DNA from 2 places in the Pseudomonas benzenivorans genome. Region 1 is predicted to be linked to the other one. Evidence: riboswitches for the same ligand, from Rfam matches in the RefSeq annotation. Region 1 holds a riboswitch; the other holds the start of a gene.

Region 1 (4,407 bases):
AGGGCCAGGCTCGGCTCCGGGTAGCGCCCGGAGAAATACAGGAAACCGCCGCCGGAGAACAGGTAGGCCACCAGGGCGCTGAGCGCCACAGTCGCCGCCAGCAGCGCCAGGCTCTGCAGGCTGTCGCGGTGCCAACCGGCATACAGGCGGCCGCCCAGCCACAGCGCGCCGTAGGCCGGCAGCAGGAGCCAGTAGGCCGGCGACAGACACCAGTCACTCACCTCGGCCCACTGCACCGCGGCGAAATCGAGCAGCGACGCCTCGATGAACAGCGCCGGAAACACCCAGCGCGGGGCCAGCAGCACGCCGGCGAGAAAGAACACCGCCCAGGACGCGCTGGGCAGATTGAGTGTGGCGAAGTGCTGACCGCGGGTCATGGCCAGCAACGCGGCCAGGGCGAGGCCGAGCAGCAATTGAACGCGGGGCGACAGCTTGGGCATGGTGATGCTCCTTGTGGGGACGCAGGCAGTACCGCCGCCCGCGCTTGGTTGATCAAAGCGCCTGATAGCGCACGGTCAGGTACAGCGCCTGGCCGGGCTGGTTGTAGCCCCCGGCCGTCTCGTAGTCGGCATCCAGCAGATTGGCCACGCGAACCTGCAGGCGCCATTCGCGGTCGATGCGGTATTCGCCGCGCAGGTCCAGGGTGGCGAAGCCGGACAGCGGCTTGTTGTTGGCCAGGTCGTCGAAGCGCTGGCCTTCGGCGTGCAGGCTGGCGCCCAGGCTGAAGGCGCCGAGGCGACGGTCCAGGTCCAGGTTGAACAGCTGCTTGGCGCGGCGCGCCAGCTCATTGCCGTCATTCGCCCCTCCGGATCGGTTCTCCGGCTCCAGCAGCGTGTAATTGGCGTTCCAGTCCCAGCCCAGCAGCTGGCTGCCGAGCACCAGTTCGACGCCACGGATGCGCGCCGTATCGATATTGGCCGGCCCCCTGATGCTGGAGTCGTAGGCGATCAGGTCGTCGATCACGGTGCGGAAGGCGTTGACCGACCAGTGCCCCCAGGCGTGCGCGCCGGCCAGGCCGAGTTCCAGGCTTCTGGAGGTCTCCGCCTGCAGGTCCGGGTTGCCGTAGCCGGGGTAATACAGCTCGTTGAAGGTCGGCGCCTTGAAGGCCGTGCCGTAGCTGACCGTCGCCCGCAGCGCGTCATTCAGGGCATAGCCGTAGCCGAGGTTACCGGTGTCGTGCCGACCGAACTGCTGGTTGCGGTCGCGGCGCAGGGACAGCTGCCAGTCGTGGCGCCCCATTTCACCCAGGTACTGGGCGAAGGCGCCCCGGTTGTCCCGCGAATCCTCGGCGTAGGCGGTGCTGCCGTTGACCTCGTCGTGCTGGTAGTCGGCGCCCAGGGTCAGGGTATGGCCGGACGCCAGGGCCAGGTCGTTCTGCCAGCTGGCGCTGTCGCGGCGGCTGTCGAAGCGCGAGTAGAAGGCGCCGTCCAAGAAGGCATCGGACTTGTCCTCGCTGCGCCCGGCCTGCAGGGTCACCTGCCAGGGCTCGAGCGGGGCGAAGCGCGCCCGGGTGCCGAAGACATTCGCCTGGCCATCGGCATGGGCGTGAAAGCCCGAGGTGCGGGTGCGATTGACCTGATCATAGTCGTTGTGGGACTTGGCGCGCAGCAGGCTGGCATCCAGCTCCAGGCCGCTGGCGAAGCGGTAGCCGGCACTCAGCGCGGCCGACAGGTTACGGTAGCCGTCGGCATCGTCCTCATAGCCGCTGGCGTCCATCGGCTTGACGTTGATGCCGTCGGTGTCCAGGCCGCTCAGCCCCAGGCTGTACCAGCCAGCGCCGCTGCCACCGCTGATGCCGGCGCTGGCGCTGTAGCTGTCGTGGGTGCCGTAGCCGGCGGAGAAGAACGGCTTGATACCGGTGCCTGAACCCTTGCGGGTGAAAATCTGGATCACCCCGCCTATGGCCTCGGAGCCGTAAAGGCTGGAGCGCGGCCCGCGCACCACCTCGATGCGCTCGATCAGCTCCAGCGGCAGGTCCTGCAGCGCCGCACCGCCGGCCGTCACCGAGCCGACCTTGATGCCGTCGATCAGTACCAGCACATGGTCGGATTCGCTGCCGCGCATGAACAGCGAGGTGCCCTTGCCCGGCCCGCCGTTGTTGGCGAAGGACACACCCGGCACGCGCTTGAGCAACTCGGGCAGCGAGCCGGCCTGGCTCTGCTCGATCTGCGCGCGGTCGAACACCGTCACCGCCGCCAGGCTCTGCTGGGCGGTCTGCACGACTCGGCTGGCGGTCACCACCTGATCCTGCAAGCGACTCGGTTCGGCGGCCTGGGCCGGGGAAAAACTGGAAACACCGCACAGCAGGACTGCTGCCGGGGTCAGAAGGGAGTGATTCATTGCGTCTGCATGCTCCGTCGCACCCACCCGGGCGACTTAGGCTGGGAAAGGCATACGGAGCGCAGGGGACGGGTGAAGCACGGCACACGGACGCAGCCCACCCGCCCGACAACGCCCTCCGCGATGCCGTGGACTGCTACAGGCCGGTCTCCGGGCTTACGAGCGGGGATCCGAGATGCGGATCGCCGGCCAGCGCACCTTCCCATGCCGAGGCACAGTGGTTGAAACGCGCTGGATTGACTCGTCTACCGTTGCGGGGGCAGCGTCGGAATGGTCGGCCTGAACAGGCCTGACGCACCGACTTCCCTGTTTCACCCCTCGGACGCATGGCGTCGGGGGCACCTGAAGCAAGGCGCGCAGGGTAGAGAGCTGTGGCCGGGGCGTCAATGCAAAAGGGGCAGGAGAATGGATCGCATCCGCCCCATCGATGGCAGACACAGGGGCTTGGGGAGGATCATTCCGGCGCGCCCGGGGCGGGCCTGGGCGTCGGCGAAGGTTCGCCAGCAACGCTAAACATGGTGGACCGAAGGAGGCTCGAACTCCCGACCTCCGCATTGCGAACGCGGCGCTCTCCCAGCTGAGCTATCGGCCCGTGCCCAGTGAATTTAGACCGCCGCTGCGGGGCCGGCAACGGCTCAGTGACGCGGCATGAATCCCGCCGGTTTGCCCGCCAGCCAGTCGACGAAGGTGCGCAGGCGCTCATCGCCCAGCAGCGCCTCGCGACTGTTGTACTGCAGCGCCAGTTCCTTCTCGCTGAACAGCCGATGGATCTGGTTGTGGCAGGCGCGGCACACCCACAGGGTGGCGGTGATCCGCTCGCTCCTGGCATAGCGCTTCTGCACATAGGGCTTGTCGTGCAGGGCCTTGGGAATCAGGTGATGGCGGGTCAGCGGCGCGCTGCGCGCGCACAGTTCACAGGCCTCGGGCTGGGGCGGCAGGCGAATCGGCTCGAGCATCGCGCAGTGTCGGCCTCGCCGTCAACGCTTGCGGCACAGGGTCAGGCCGTCGCCCAGCGGCAGCAACGACAGGTCGATACGCCCATCGTCGCGCAACGCCAGGTTGAGCGCCTGGATGGCCCGGGTGTCGACGCTGTCCGGCGCTGTTTCGAGCACCCGACCGCTCCACAGGGTGTTGTCGAACAGCACCAGGCCGCCCGGGCGCAGCAGCCGCAGGGCATGCTCGAAATAGGCCGGGTAGTTGGCCTTGTCGGCGTCGATGAAGATCAGGTCGAACTGCCCGTCGATGGCCTCGCCCTGCATCGCCGCGAGGGTCTCCAGGGCCGGCGCCAGGCGCAGCTCGATACGCCCGGCCAGGCCCGCCTCGTCCCAGTAGCGCCGGGCCATGGCGTTGTAGGCGCCGGCAATGTCGCAGCAGATCAGGCGACCGTCCTCGGGCATGGCCTCGGCCATGCAGATGGCGCTGTAGCCGGTGAAGGTGCCGATCTCGATGATTCGCCTGGCGCCGGTCAGCCGGACCAGCAGCGCCATGAACTGGCCCTGTTCCGGGGCGATCTGCCAGCGGGCGTTCTCCAGCTGCGCGGTCTCGTCGCGCAGGCGCTTGAGCAGCGGCGTCTCGCGCAGGGAGACGTCGAGCAGGTAGCGATAGAGGTTGTCGTCGAGATTGAGGGTGCGGTTGCTCATGGGCCGGTCTGCCTTGGAATCAGGGGTTGCGCGCCAGTTCGGCGCTGAACACGCGCTTGGCGTCCAGGTAGGTGCGCTGCCAGTAGCTGTTGCTCAGGCTGTCCAGGCGCACGGTACCGCCGCTGGACGGGGCGTGGACGAAACGCCCATTGCCGACATAGATGCCGGCATGACTGACCTTGCGCCCGCCGCTGGTGGCGAAGAACACCAGGTCGCCACTCTGCAGGGCCTCGCGACTGCCGATGGTCGGCGCACGCAGGGCCTTGAGTTCGCGAGTCGAACGGGGCAGCTGGATACCCGCGGCATCTCGATACACATAACCGATCAGACCGCTGCAGTCGAAGCCCCCTTCGGGCGTGTTGCCGCCGTAGCGATAGGGCGTACCGACCAGCCCCAGGGCACGAAATAGCACATCCTCGGAGCTGCC
Region 2 (4,407 bases), 2.4 Mb from region 1:
GGCTTAAAGCTTGGCATCGCTTTCGGGTAAACTGCCGCATCTTTTTGCCTATAACGATTCGCCCGATGCCGACGACCTTCGATGAGATTCCCCGCGAGCGCCCGCTGACGCCCCTGCTCGACCGCGCGAACACGCCGGACGAACTGCGCCGCCTGGGCGAGGCCGAGCTGGAAACCCTGGCCGACGAGCTGCGCCAGTACCTGCTCTTCACGGTCGGCCAGACCGGCGGGCACTTCGGCGCCGGCCTCGGGGTGATCGAACTGACCATCGCCCTGCACTACGTCTTCGACACCCCGGACGACCGCCTGGTGTGGGACGTCGGCCATCAGGCCTACCCGCACAAGATTCTCACCGGGCGTCGCGAGCAGATGAGCAGCCTGCGCCAGAAAGACGGCATCGCCGCCTTCCCGCGGCGCAGCGAGAGCGAATACGACACCTTCGGCGTCGGCCACTCCAGCACCTCGATCAGCGCCGCCCTGGGGATGGCCATTGCCGCGCGCCTGGACAACAGCAAGCGCAAGAGCGTGGCGGTGATCGGCGATGGCGCGCTCACCGCCGGCATGGCCTTCGAGGCGCTGAACCACGCCTCCGACCTGAACGCCAACATGCTGGTGATCCTCAACGACAACGACATGTCGATCTCCAAGAATGTCGGCGGTCTGTCCAACTACCTGGCCAAGCTGCTCTCCAGCCGCACCTACGCCAGCATGCGCGAAGGCAGCAAGAAGGTGCTGTCGCGCCTGCCCGGCGCCTGGGAGATCGCCCGCAAGACCGAGGAGCACGCCAAGGGCATGCTGGTCCCCGGCACCCTGTTCGAGGAGCTGGGCTGGAACTACATCGGCCCGATCGACGGCCACGACCTGCCGACCCTGCTCGCCACCCTGCGCAACATGCGCGACCTGGACGGCCCGCAGTTCCTCCATGTGATCACCAAGAAGGGCAAGGGCTTCGCCCCGGCCGAGGCCGACCCGATCGGCTACCACGCGATCACCAAGCTGGAGCCGATCGACGCGCCGACCAGCGCGCCGAAAAAGCCCGCCGGGCCCAAGTACTCCAGCGTCTTCGGCCAGTGGCTGTGCGACATGGCCGCCCAGGACAATCGCCTGGTCGGCATCACCCCGGCGATGAAGGAAGGCTCGGACTTGGTGGCCTTCAGCGAACGCTACCCGCAGCGCTACTTCGACGTGGCCATCGCCGAGCAGCATGCGGTGACCCTGGCCGCCGGCATGGCCTGCGACGGCGCCAAGCCGGTGGTGGCGATCTACTCCACCTTCCTGCAGCGCGCCTACGACCAGCTGATCCACGATGTCGCCGTGCAGCACCTCGACGTGCTGTTCGCCATCGACCGCGCCGGCCTGGTCGGCGAGGACGGGCCGACCCACGCCGGCAGCTTCGACCTCTCCTACCTGCGCTGCGTGCCCGGCATGCTGGTGATGACCCCCAGCGACGAGAACGAACTGCGCCGCATGCTCACCACCGGCTACCAGTACCTGGGCCCGGCGGCGGTGCGCTACCCGCGCGGCAGCGGCCCCAACGCCGCCATCGAGCTGGGCCTGGAGCCGCTGCAGATCGGCAAGGGCGTGGTCCGTCGCCAGGGCCGCGGCGTCGCCCTGCTGGTGTTCGGCGTGCAGCTGGCCGAGGCGCTGAAGGTGGGCGAAAGCCTGGACGCCACGGTGGTCGACATGCGCTTTGTCAAACCCCTGGATGAGGCCCTGGTGCGCCAGCTGGCGGCGGACCACGAGCTGCTGGTGACCGTCGAGGAAAACAGCATCATGGGCGGCGCCGGCAGCGCGGTCAGCGAATTCCTGGCCGGCGCGGGCCTGCTCAAGTCGGTGCTGCACCTGGGCCTGCCGGACTACTACGTCGAACACGCCAAGCCGGCGCAGATGCTCGCCGAATGCGGCCTCGACGAAGCCGGCATCGAGGCCGCCATCCGTCAACGCCTGGCCGCACTCCAAGCCTGATCGACGCGCCCCGGGCGACGACTGCCCGTGTCGCACCATTGCTTTACCCGCCGCAGCCCCTTATGGTGCGCGGCGTTTTAAGTTGTCCGAGGTCGCGGCCACACCAGCCGCGTGAAAAGGGAAGCAGGTGCGCCGCTGTCAGCCGACAGCCGCCAAGCCTGCGCTGCCCCCGCAACGGTAATCGACAGCACCTGAGCCGCTCGCTCTGGCGCCGGTCCTCCCGACACACCACTGGGTTCGCCTGGGAAGGTGGGAAGATCGCAGTCGACAGCCCGGAGACCTGCCTCGGCGCAATCTGACTGGTGTTGCGGAGGGCATCACCGTCAAGCGCTGGCACCCGTCCGCTTGCCCGTGCTTGTCCCTGCCCTCCTCAAAAGACTTCTCCCTTTTGAGGATTTATTCATGAAGCTGTCCCCCCTGGCCCTGGCCATCGCGCTGACCCCGAGCCTGGCGCTGGCTGCCGAGCCCGCCGAACCCTATCAGGCCCAGCCACTGGTCGTGACCCGCGGCACCCCGTTGCAGAAGCCTGCGCCGGCCAGCGTCCGGGTAATCGACCGCAAACAAATCGAGAAGACCGCCGCCAGCAGTCTGATCGATGTGCTGCGCGGGCAGGCGGGGCTGCAGGTTCGCGACACCCTGGGCGATGGCAACCGCGCGTCGATCAGCCTGCGCGGTTTCGGCGAGAATGCGGTGAACAACACCCTGGTGCTGGTGGATGGCCGCCGCCTGAACAATCCGAGCCTGAGCGGTCCCGATCTCAACAGCGTGCCCCTGGCCAACATCGAGCGCATCGAGATCATCCGCGGCGCCGGCACCGTGCTCTACGGCGACCAGGCGGTGGGCGGGGTGATCAACATCATCACTCGCACCCCGCTCGACAACGAAGCCTATGTGGAGACGACCCAGGGCAGCCACGACCTGGAGGCCTATCGCGGGCATCTGTTCCAGCAGCTAGGCGCCGGTTTCTCCGTCTATGCCAGCGGCGAAACGCGCCACACCGACAATTATCGCGACCACAACAACGCCAGCTACAGCAACGGCTTCGGCCGGCTGCGCTACGATCACGCCGATGGCTGGGCGCTCTACGAGTATCAGAGCACCGACGATGAACTGCTCTACCCAGGCGCCCTGACCATTGCCCAACGCCGCGCCGACCGCAAGGCGAGCGCCTCCAACGAGTGGAACGACAGCAAAACCCAGGTCCACCGCTTCGCTTTGGAACAGGCCATCGGCGCCAACTGGACCGGCAACTTCGATTACAGCTTCCGCGACGCCGACGGAGTAGGCCTGATTTCCGGCAGCCCGTTCAACGACGGCACCCGCGTGGAGAGCTTCAGCCCGCGCCTGACGGCCCACTTCGATAGCGGCCTGGGCCGCAGCGAGTGGCTGATCGGCCACGACCACATCACCAGCGATTACCAGGCCGCCTACGCCAGCTTTCCGAGCTTCAGCAGCATGGCGCGCCAGACTCAGCGCGACTGGTACACCCAGCTGAGCCAGCCACTGGCCAGCGATGTCAACCTGATCCTGGGCTACCGCGCCAGCGAGGCCGAGGACCGCAACAAGCGCAACGACCTCAGTCATACAGACCGGGAAGGCAGCACCAGCGTTGCCCTGCAGTGGCAGCCGAACCAGCAGACCAGCCTGTTCATCAAGCGCGAGGATGTACTGCGCTGGGCCAACGTCAATGAGAACGCCTCCGTCGGGCCCGGCGTGACCTTCCTCAAGCCACAGACCGGCGAGTCCTGGGAAAGCGGAATCGAGTGGCGCGATGGCCGCCAGCGTTACCAGGCCACTCTCTACCGCCTGGATCTGCAAGACGAGCTGCTGTACGACCCACTCGCCGAACACGCCGTATTCGGCCCTGGCGCCGGTGCCAATATCAACCTGGACAAGACCCGTCGCGAGGGTCTGCTGCTCGAGGGTGAGGGTTCGCTGACCGACAAGCTCAGTGTCGGTGCCCAGTACAGCTTCACCGACTCGGAGTTCCGCGCCGGCCAGAACAAGGGCAACGAAGTACCCTGGGTATCCCGCCATAGCGCCGGCGCGCATCTGAACTACGTGATCCTGCCAGGGCTGAACGCCTATCTGGAAGCGATCTACACCGGAGCCCGCTACCTCTCCAGCGACGACGCCCATGTCCTGCCGCGGGAAGGGGGCTATACCCTGTTCAACGCGGCGTTTAAGTACGAGTATCAGCAGTTCAACGCCAAGCTGCGGGTCAACAACCTCACCGGCAAACGCTACGATAGTTTCGCCACCTACTCAGCCTGGACGCCGGGAAACAAGGGGCTGTATCCGGCACCGGAAGAGGATGTGCAACTGAGCGTCGGCTACCGCTTCTAAGCAGCCACTTGCAACAAGGCCCCGCAATCGCGGGGCCTTGTGCATTCAGCGCTCTACTTGGCCTCGGCCAGTTGGGCGCACAGCTTCTCGGTTGCGG

The links. A riboswitch is a leader RNA that binds a small molecule or an ion and turns the genes downstream of it on or off. The one in region 1 is predicted to bind cobalamin.
Region 2: another riboswitch for cobalamin. It lies ahead of KDW96_RS15265 (TonB-dependent receptor); the one in region 1 lies ahead of btuB (TonB-dependent vitamin B12 receptor).

Annotation. Positions count from the first base shown of each region.
Region 1 is NZ_CP073346.1:905,222-909,628, forward strand. Features, by position in the region: gene KDW96_RS04170 (hypothetical protein) at 1-440, opposite strand, end outside; gene btuB (TonB-dependent vitamin B12 receptor) at 493-2,340, opposite strand; cobalamin riboswitch at 2,465-2,701, opposite strand; tRNA gene KDW96_RS04180 (tRNA-Ala) at 2,857-2,932, opposite strand; gene KDW96_RS04185 (hypothetical protein) at 2,976-3,296, opposite strand; gene KDW96_RS04190 (O-methyltransferase) at 3,318-3,980, opposite strand; gene KDW96_RS04195 (C40 family peptidase) at 4,000-4,407, opposite strand, start outside.
Region 2 is NZ_CP073346.1:3,266,088-3,270,494, reverse strand. Features, by position in the region: gene dxs (1-deoxy-D-xylulose-5-phosphate synthase) at 66-1,964, shown strand; cobalamin riboswitch at 2,037-2,266, shown strand; gene KDW96_RS15265 (TonB-dependent receptor) at 2,367-4,310, shown strand; gene KDW96_RS15260 (cobalamin-binding protein) at 4,364-4,407, opposite strand, start outside.